3 regions of the Nesterenkonia aethiopica genome follow, and region 2 is predicted to be linked to each of the others. Evidence: riboswitches for the same ligand, from Rfam matches in the RefSeq annotation. Region 2 holds a riboswitch; each other region holds the start of a gene.
What was found. Region 2 has a riboswitch for S-adenosylmethionine ahead of ABD658_RS09915 (methylenetetrahydrofolate reductase). Riboswitches for the same ligand answer to the same signal wherever they lie in the genome.
Positions count from the first base shown of each region.

Region 1: another riboswitch for S-adenosylmethionine. It lies ahead of ABD658_RS07480 (O-acetylhomoserine aminocarboxypropyltransferase/cysteine synthase family protein); the one in region 2 lies ahead of ABD658_RS09915 (methylenetetrahydrofolate reductase).
Region 3: another riboswitch for S-adenosylmethionine. It lies ahead of ABD658_RS11815 (flavin reductase family protein); the one in region 2 lies ahead of ABD658_RS09915 (methylenetetrahydrofolate reductase).

Region 1 covers NZ_BAAAVT010000008.1:61,139-64,380, forward strand. The annotation lists gene ABD658_RS07475 (right-handed parallel beta-helix repeat-containing protein) at 1-1,024, shown strand, start outside; SAM riboswitch class IV at 1,270-1,386, shown strand; gene ABD658_RS07480 (O-acetylhomoserine aminocarboxypropyltransferase/cysteine synthase family protein) at 1,522-2,910, shown strand; gene metX (homoserine O-acetyltransferase MetX) at 3,006-3,242, shown strand, end outside.
Region 2 covers NZ_BAAAVT010000011.1:115,568-118,809, reverse strand. The annotation lists gene metE (5-methyltetrahydropteroyltriglutamate--homocysteine S-methyltransferase) at 1-191, opposite strand, end outside; gene ABD658_RS09915 (methylenetetrahydrofolate reductase) at 375-1,379, opposite strand; SAM riboswitch class IV at 1,442-1,581, opposite strand; gene ABD658_RS09910 (thermonuclease family protein) at 1,767-2,483, shown strand; gene ABD658_RS09905 (LytR C-terminal domain-containing protein) at 2,519-3,049, shown strand; gene ABD658_RS09900 (hypothetical protein) at 3,144-3,242, opposite strand, start outside.
Region 3 covers NZ_BAAAVT010000015.1:68,564-71,805, forward strand. The annotation lists gene ABD658_RS11805 (methionine ABC transporter permease) at 1-155, opposite strand, end outside; gene ABD658_RS11810 (methionine ABC transporter ATP-binding protein) at 155-1,081, opposite strand; SAM riboswitch class I at 1,089-1,200, opposite strand; SAM riboswitch class I at 1,414-1,529, shown strand; gene ABD658_RS11815 (flavin reductase family protein) at 1,540-2,157, shown strand; SAM riboswitch class I at 2,271-2,391, shown strand; gene ABD658_RS11820 (ABC transporter ATP-binding protein) at 2,519-3,242, shown strand, end outside.

The DNA.
Region 1 (3,242 bases), on a different contig from region 2:
GGCCGAGGAGCCGAAGACGCTCACCGCCGCAGAGGATGCGGAGGTCACGCTCGACGGTCGGTCCGCCCTGCAGCAGATCATCCGCTTGGACGCTGACCATTGGGTCATCTCGGACATGGAGCTCACCCGCTCCGCCGGCAACGGGCTGCGCTCCTCAGGCTCGCACAACGTCGTCGACTCGATGGTCTTCAGCCATAACGGCAACTCCGGCTTCCAGCTCACCGGTTCCGGCGACTCGGAGGACTGGCCCGCCGAGAATCTGATCGTGAACTCTGAGGCCCACGACAATCGCGACCCGGCCGACATCAATGCCGACGGCTTCGCTGCCAAGCTCGGCGTCGGCCCCGGCAACGTCTTCCGCGGCAATGTGGCCCACCACAACATCGACGACGGCTGGGACCTCTACAACCGGACCAACGAGGGCCCCAACTTCCCGATCACCTTGGAGGACAACATCGCCCACCACAACGGGCAGCTCTCCGACGGCTACAACGCCGGGTCCGGCGTGGGCACCGGCTTCAAGGTCGGCGGCGAGGGCCTGCCGGTGGACCACGTGCTCGCCGGGAACCTGGCCTACGCCAACAACCTGGACGGCTTCTCCGACAACTTCAACCCGGGCCGGCTCGAGCTGACCAACAACACGGCGGTGGACAACGCCCGGTACAACTACATCTTCCGCACCAATCCGTATTTCGAGCCCGAGGAGCAGGGCGTCTTCCGCAACAACCTCTCGGCGCACACGGACAGCCATGACCGGGCGGACCAGGTCTCCGGCGACGTCGACGCCAGCAACGTCCTCTACGACGGCAGCCGCTCACAGACCTCCGACGGGCAGCGGCTCGTGGTGCAACGCGACCTGGTCTCCGCCACGCCGCCGGACTCCCACGCGCGCGACGAGGACGGGGCACTGGTCCACGGCGACTTCGCCCGACCCACGTTCCATTCGTTCCTCACCGGTGGTGGGATCGACGGTGGGCATGTCGGCGCGGTGGAGCCTGCGGGTCATCCAGGAGGACGCGACTGAGCGGAGGTGTGAGTCCACCCCGCCCCGAGTTGATTCTGGAACCCCGCAAAGATCAGCGGGGTTCCAGAATCAACTCGGGGCGCAAGCGGCTGCGGCGCCGACCGGAGCGGTCGGCGGCGGTGCCGCGTCCGTGCGATTCCTGGGCTCCCGGTCTCCTGGGCTCCCGGTCTCCTGGGCTCCCGGGGTTCGACACCTGAGGACACAGACTTGCCCTGATCGCGCAGATCAGGGCAGACTGTGAGGCAGGTCAAGAGTGCCAGCGTCAAACCCCGGTTTGCTGGCCGGCAACCCTCCAGTTCGCGGTGGGGTGCCCCGGGTGACGACCAGGCCCTGCCGCCCATGCGGTGGGGCAAGCGCGGGCCATCACACCACAGTGCGGCCCACAAACCCATGTCCTCGACGACAGGGCCGCCACACGGGCAACAGCTTCGGGCGTCACGCCTGGAGTGTCTCCGACGGTCCTGTCGACACGACCGCATTGAACGGAGACACCTCCCATGACGACCACCGAGCACACGCAGACCCCTCGGTTCGAGACCCAGCAGATCCACGCCGGCGTCGCCCCGGATCCGGTGACCGGCGCCCGAGCCCTGCCCATCCAGCAGACGACCTCCTTCGTCTTCCCCAGCACCGAGGCCGCCGGCAAGCGGTTCGGGCTGGAGGAGGTCGCCCCGATCTACACCCGCATCGGCAACCCCACGGTGCAGGCCGTGGAGGACAAGATCGCCGCGCTCGAAGGAGGTGTCGGTGCCCTCGCCGTCGGCTCCGGCCAGGCGGCGGCCTCGTTGGCGCTGCTCAACGTCGTCGAGGCGGGCGGCCACATCGTCGCCTCCCCGTCGCTGTACGGCGGCACCCAGAACCTCTTCAAGCACACGCTGACGAAGTTCGGCATCGAGGTCACCTTCGTGGAGGACCCGGACGACACCGAGTCCTGGCGGGCCGCCATCCGGGAGAACACCGCGGCCTTCTTCGGCGAGGTCGTGGCCAACCCGCGCGGTGACGTCCTGGACCTGGAGGCGGTCTCCGCCGTGGCCCACGAGCACGGCGCCCCGCTGATCGTGGACAACACTCTGACCACGCCCTACCTGATCCGGCCGATCGAGCACGGCGCCGACGTCGTGATCCATTCCGCCACCAAGTTCCTCGGCGGCCACGGCACGGCGATCGCCGGTGTGATCGTGGACTCGGGGAGCTTCGACTACACCGCCTACCCGGAGCGCTTCCCCGGCTTCAACACCCCGGATGAGAGCTACCACGGCCTCGTCTTCGGCCGGGATCTGGGCGCCGACGGCGTCTTCGGAGTGAACCTGTCCTACGTGCTCAAGGCCCGCGTGCAGCTGCTGCGCGACCTCGGCCCGGCGCTGTCTCCGCACAACGCCTTCGAGATCAACCTCGGCCTGGAGACTCTGAGCCTGAGGATCGAGCGCCACGTGGAGAACGCCCAGAAGGTCGCCGAGTTCCTGGAGGCACACCCGGCCGTGAAGCGGGTCTCCTACCCAGGCCTGGCCTCCAGCCCCTGGTACGAGCAGGCCCAGCGGTACCTGCCGAAGGGCGTGGGAGCGGTGCTCGCCTTCGAGGTCGACGGTGGCGCGCCGGCCGGCCAGGCCGTGGTGGACGCCCTCGAGCTGCACTCGCTGGTGGCCAACGTGGGCGACGTCCGCTCTCTGGCCATCCACCCGGCTTCCACCACCCACCGCCAGCTCACCGAGGACGAGCAGCGCGCCGCCGGCGTCGTGCCCGGTCTGGTGCGCCTGTCGGTCGGCCTGGAGCACATCGACGACATCATCGCCGACCTCGAGCAGGGGCTGGAGAAGGCGATCACGACCGCGGCCACCGGTCCGCAGAGTGAGAAGGCGGCCGCTCCCGAGCCGCAGCCGGTGGCCTGAGGCTAGCCTGAGAGGCCGATGAGGCCCGTACGAATCCGCCGGACCGTCCCGGCAGGCCTGTCCACACTATGAACGACGCAGGAGCTCCGACCCCGATGACCGCCCAGGTGCTGACCTCGACCCTTCGTCCCGACGGCGCGCTCGCCGTCGTCGACGTCGGGGCCCACACCTTCGACGCCGGAGGTGAGCTGCCGGACGTGCAGCTGGCCTACGAGACCTGGGGAACGCTCAACGCGGCGGGCGACAACGCGATCCTGGTCGCGCACGCCCTGACCGGAGACACCCACGTCGCCGCCACGGAGGCCGACCCGGCCCCGGGCTGGTGGGAGGGC
Region 2 (3,242 bases):
CCCAGCGTACGGGAGCGGTGAGCGTGGATGGCCTCGCGCAGCGCAGCGACGTCGCCGCCGCGCCAGTGTGCCTCCAGCGCCTTCTTGATCTCCCGATTGGGTCCGATGCGCGGGTAGCCGAGCACGGTCGCCGGCAGGGCGGGAACCTGAGCGGGCGGCTGGTCCTCGAAGCGGGCAGGGGTGGTGGTCATGATGTCTCCTCTGTCAGGTGTGTCAGATGTGTCTGGGGCCAGATGCAGGTGATGGACGGATCGCATGGGGTGTCCGGACTGTTCGTCCCGGGTGAGGCGGCAGGGCGCACCAGGACAGCCGACCGCGACGCGGTCCGCAGGAACGAAGGAGCCCTGTGCGGCAGGGAGCGGTGCGCTCCGGGGTCAGGACAGCTCGGGCAGGCCCCGCTGCTGACGTGCGGCGTCTCGGATCCTCAGGTGATCGAGGATCGCCAGGGCGGCCGGGTGCTGGTTGAAGGTGAACAGGTGGAGGCCGGGACATCCGAGCTCCAGCACCGCGTCGATCAGGTTCAGAGTGGCGGCCACCCCGCGGCGTCGTCGTTCGGCCGGGTCGGCGACGGCGAGGTAGTCGAGCAGGTGCTGCGGCACCGGAACTCCCGAGATCTCCTCCAGGCGTCGCAGCCGCTTGGGGCTGGTCAGCGGGGCCAGTCCGGCGACGACCGGCAGGTGGATGCCCTGGGATCGGGCGTCGTCCACCAGGCGGGCGTAGTCCTCGGGGTCGTAGAAGACCTGGGTGATGGCGTAGTCGGCGCCGGCCTCCTGCTTCTCCCACAGTGCGCACAGGTCCGCCTCGTGGTCCCGGTCCGTGCCGGAGGGCGGATAGGCGGCCACTGAGATGGACACCGGGCGGGCGCCGGGCCCCTCGGGCGGGTCGAGGCGCTCCTGCTCCACTTCCCGGACCAGACGCACCACCTCGGCGGCGCGGTTCAGGCCTGCGGGCTGGTGGATCCACTTCCGGGCACCGCCCGGTGGGTCCCCGCGCAGGGCGAGCACGTCCCGCACGCCGAGGTCCAGCAGCTGCTCCACCGAGCGGCGCACCTGGGCGCCGGTGCTGCCTGCGCCGATGAGATGCGCCATCACGGGGGCGGGAGTGCTCCGGAGCAGGTGCCGGATCACCTCCAGATTCGCTCCCTCGGGCTGGTTGTGGCCGTGGGTGACGGAGAAGTAGTCCGGGCCCGCCTCGGCCAGCAGTTCGATGCTGCGCCAGGGGTCACGGCCGTCGCGGGCAGGCCGCGGCGGGAAGACCTCGAAGGAGATCAGCGAGCGTCGTCGGGTGCGCTGCACCAGATACGAGGTGTGCGGCGCGTGGTCGGCAGATTCCAGGGCGTGCTGAGACAGAGTGCCGGCGGACGGCACGGATGGTGTCATGGAGGGTCCTCCGTGTGGGGCGTTCATCATCGTTCATGAGGCGCCACAGGGAGGCTTCCCCTGCGCCGTGCTTGCCGCTGAAGATAAATCCACCTCGGTGAATATGAGCTTCGCGGCCGGATCGTCATCTGGGGCACCCCGTCACGCGGGAAAGGGTTGCCGACCGGCCAAGCCAGAGCCTGTGTGACCGGTTCTCGTGATCCTTGTGTGGTCTTGACGTTAGCACGGGCCCGTGGTTCGGGGAAGACCTTCGACAAGGGATGACGTTATGTGAACATATTGAGGTGCCTCCTGCACAAACTGGCAGCCAGCGGAGCTCGACGGCCCTGTGGGGGTCCTCGGAGGCCTCCGGGCTCCCTGTCATGGCCTCCGGATACGCTGGTCCCCATGGTCGACCGGTATCTGAAGAATGCGATGCGCCGCAATGCCCGCAAGGCGGTGCGACGCTCCCTGCGCACGGCTTCCCGCGGAGGTTCGGGCGGAGTGTCTGGGGGAGTCTCCGGGGGAGTGTCCGGTGGAGTGTCTGGTGGTGGAGCGGCCGGACGCCGGCGCCGCCGAGGCGGCAGTCAGGGCCTGCTGTGGTGGTTGCTCGGGCTCGTGCTGGTGGTCCTCCTCGGTGCGCTGATCAGCTGGATCCAGAGCCCGGGAGAAGGTGCCGCGCCGTCGCCGTCGGAGGACGGCGAGGTCGCCACCCTCGTGCGCGTGGTCGACGGCGATACGCTCGTCGTGGAGCTGGACGGACAGGAGGAACGGGTGCGGCTGCTGAACATCGACACCCCGGAGTCGGTGCATCCCCATCAGCCGGTGGAATGCCTGGGGCCGGAGTCCTCGGCGCATATGGAGTCACTGGTCGCCCCGGGGGATCCCCTCGTCCTTGAGTTCGACCACGAGCGCACGGACCGCTATGACCGCCTGCTCGCCGGCGTCTGGGCCGATGACGTCCTGCTGAACGTCCAGATGGCCCGGGACGGATTCGGGGTTCCCGTGCACTACCCGCCCAACGACCGGTTCCTCAGTTCCGTGGAGGATGCCTGGTCCCAGGCGGAGGATGACGGCGTCGGGCTCTTCGCCGATGATCTCGACTGCGAACCGGCCCTGCCCTGACGCCCTCGGGGCGGGGGCCGAAATAGGATGGGGGCATGAGCAGCTCCCCGACGCCGGCGACCCGGCGGCAGAAGATCGCCGTCGCAACCAGCACCATCGGCGTCCTGGGAGGGGTCACGGTCGGCAGCTGGCTGATGATCGACGGCACCATCGACATTGCGATCGTCGGCGGCGGCTCCATCCCCGCCGGGGAGGACTGTCCCAGCCGCATCCTGTCGCCGGTGGTCCCCGAGAGGGTGCCGGTTCAGGTCCTCAATGCCACCAATGAGCCGGGACTCGCCGGCGACGTCGCCGAGGATCTCACGGATCGCGACTTCCGGGTGGAGGCGGTGGACAACGACTATTTCGCCGATACCGGCTTCGAGGCCATCATCCGTGCCGGTGAGCGAGGGCTGCGGCAGGCCTACACGGTGCAGCACCACATCCCCGGAGCCCTGGTGGACGTCGACGACCGCGACGACTTCACCGTGGACGTGGTCCTGGGCTCCGAGTTCGCCGGCCTGCAGGATGTCGAGGAGATCGAGATGGAGCCCGGCCGGCTGGACTGCGCGGGCTCTGGACGCTGACTCCGCCTGTCGACCGCCGGAGACGACGATGGGCCGCCCCGAGTGACTCGGGGCGGCCCATCGTGTGGTCGCGCTCAGGCGGCGTGGGGGAGGCTCAGGCCTCGGCGGCCTCGGCGCCCTTCCAGCGGCGCGCGCGGATGAACGAGCGCACCCCGGTGATGATGTAGACGATCAGCAGGACGAAGGTGATGGA
Region 3 (3,242 bases), on a different contig from region 2:
GGCAGCGGAGCGATTCCGCCCGGGGCATGGATGAACAGCCAGATGCCCAGCGGAGTGCCGAACAGCACCGCCAGCGGGATGGCCACCGCGATCATGGCGAAGGTCTCCAGCATGGCCTGGACGAGTTCGGGCTGCAGTTCGAGGATGCGTTCCATCAGCGACGACCTCCCTCGAACGGCACGGCGGCGAGCAGCTCAGAGGCCGCGAGCCTCCGGGGGCCACGGGGCGGGTCCTGGGGCGCCGGCGGCTCTGCGGACTCTGCGGCGCGACCCTGGTCCCCGCTCGGCGTCGGCGCCTGCGTCCGGGCGCCGCCGTCACGGTCCACACTGATGCCGTCGCTGACCAGGTACCGGCCGATGGAGGTGTGCGGAGCGAAGCCCTCGCGCTGCAGCTCCCGGGCGGGGAACTGCTCCACCACGCGGCCGGACTCCATGACGGCGACGTGATCGGCCAGGGCCTTGATGACCTCCATCTCGTGGGTCACGATGACCACGGTGATGCCGAGCTCGCGGTTCACGTCGGCGAGATACTGCAGCACCGTCGCCGTGGTGAAGGGGTCCAGGGCGGAGGTCGGCTCGTCACACAGCAGCACCTCCGGCCGAGTGGCCAGGGCGCGAGCGATGGCCACCCGCTGCTTCTGCCCGCCGGAGAGCTGGGCCGGGTACACCTTGGCCTTGTCGGTGATGTCCACGATCTCCAGCGCCTCGGCGGCGCGACGCCGGCGGACGCGACGGTCCTTCTCGCCGGCGAACTTCAGGGACAGCTCCACGTTCTGGGCGACGGTCAGATTGTTCACCAGGTTGAACCCCTGGAAGATCATGCCGATCTGGTGCCGGGCGCGACGCAGAGCCTCGTCGTCGAGGGCGGTCAGCTCCACCCCGCCCACATGCACCTCACCCGAGGTGGGGCGCTCAAGCAGGTTGATGTTGCGCAGCAGCGTGGACTTCCCGGCGCCGGAGAAGCCGATGATCCCCTGGATGCTCCCGCGGGGGATCTCCAAGGAGACGTCATCGACGGCGTGGATGGGCTCCTTGCCCCGGGCAGCGGGGAAGGACGTGGACACATGGCGCAGTGAGATCATCGGGCATTCTCCATCGTCTCTGGCGTTAGCACCGTTCCCCGGGCCGCACTGGGCACGGCTGCTCCGGGTGGTTGCTGCGACGTCGTCGAGCCAGATCTCTCAGTCGCTCTGGATGGGTTCGTTGGGGTCAACCATACGCGCAGCAGATGAACAATCGTCAAGTCAGCGGATTGAGTTCATGTCACGAGGCGTAAGAATGTACAGTCCCCTCGGACTGAGGGAGCCACACTCTGGACGCATCCTGCGCGCCCCCTGGACGGAATATGTCGCCGCGTCTCATCCTGCGAACGGTTCTTTGATCACATCTCTCTGCGGCCGTACGCTGGACACACAGACCATCCCGAGCGGCCGAGAGATCTGGCTCGTCGACGCCGCAGCAACCTTCGGATGCGATCCGCCCCTCCGGCGGATCCTTCAGAAAAGGTGCTACCGCCAGGACCGATGGGAGTTGATCCGCCATGAGCACCGCACTGGCCGCCGCCGAGCGCCCCACGACCACCGTGGAGGAGACCGTGCCGCACGCGCCCGCTGACACCGGACCCCGCCCCGCCGTGGGCCGCGCCGCCACCCGGCTGGCCGACGTCGATCCGCTGGAGCTGCGCCGGACCTTCGGCCACTTCCCGCAGGGGGTGGTGGTCGTCGCCGCCGAGGTGGACGGCCGCCCGGAAGGGCTCGTGGCCTCCACCTTCACCATCGGCGTCTCGCTCAAGCCGCCGCTGGCCACGGTGGCGGTGCAGCACAGCTCCACCACCTGGCCGAAGCTGGCCGGGGCGGACACCGAGCTGGGAGTGTCGCTGATCGGGCACGGCCAGTCGGAGCTGTGCCGGAAGATCGCCTCCAAGGACCGGGAGAGCCGATTCACCGGCCTGAGGACAAGCATCGGCACAGGTGGGTCGATCACGCTGGAGGGTGCGCCCGTCACCTTCACCACCCGCATCTACGACCAGGTCCGGGCCGGCGACCATGACATCGTCGTGCTCGAGCTGCTGGACCTGGCGGTCGAGGACTCCGCCGAGGCGCTGGTGTTCCACCAGAGCGAGTTCAAGAGCCTCGGCCCGCTGTCTCCCGAAGCCTGAGGGCATCCGCCTCCATCCGGGGCACCGTCGTCGGGCCCACGCCACCCCACATGTCTCACACTGTGACACCACCGTTGCCCGGCCCACGCTGATCCGCGTAGGGTTGAGCACGTACACCATCCCGAGCGGCTGAGAGATCTGGCTCTGTGACGCCGCAGCAACCTTCGGATGCGTCGATCGGCCTCTCTGTGCCCGTCGCATCAGAAAAGGTGCTACCGCCAGGATCGATGGGAGTGAATTTCCTATGGGTTCGTCTGCACCCGCACTCGTGACGCACGAGTCTGACCAGCACCTCTCCGAGCATTCCGGCGGCGTCGCTCTGCTGGACCGTCCCGCCCCCGCAGGGGCCGCCACGCATTCGATGGACGTGCAGCTGCGCGGTGTGGGGCGCGCCTTCGACGGACGCACCGTCCTGCACGACGTCGACCTGCACATCTCCCCCGGCGAGGTGGTCGCCATCCTGGGCGCCTCCGGCTGCGGGAAGTCCACGCTGCTGCGCGCCGTCGGCGGTCTCGACGCCGGATGCTCCGGTGAGGTCATCATCGACGGCACCCCGGTGCGCACCTATGACGAACGGACCGCCGTCGGCTTCCAGGAGCCTCGGCTGCTGCCCTGGCGCTCGGTGCACCGCAACGTCTCCCTCGGGCTGCCGCGGCACGTGTCCGCGGCGGAGGGCCGTCGGCGAGTGGATGAGCTGCTCGAACTGGTCGGCCTGGCCGAGCGCGCCCAGCTTCGCCCCCGGGAGATCTCCGGCGGCATGGCGCAGCGCGCCTCGCTGGCCCGGGCCTTGGCCCGCCGCCCCGGCGTGCTCCTGCTGGACGAGCCCTTCGGCGCTCTGGACGCCCTGACCCGGCTGAAGATGCAGGACCTCCTCCTGGACGTCCATGCGCAGACCGGCACCACGGTGCTGCTGGTGACCCACGACGTCGACGAGGCCCTGCAGCTGGCCGACCGAATCCTGCTGCTCGGCTCCGACCCGGTGGACCCCGCCCGCGAGGGCGCCACCGTCTCCCGCCTGCTCACCGTTCCGGGCAGCCGGCCGCGTGACCGTGCCTCCGCCGAGCTGGCCGCCCTGCGCGGCGAGC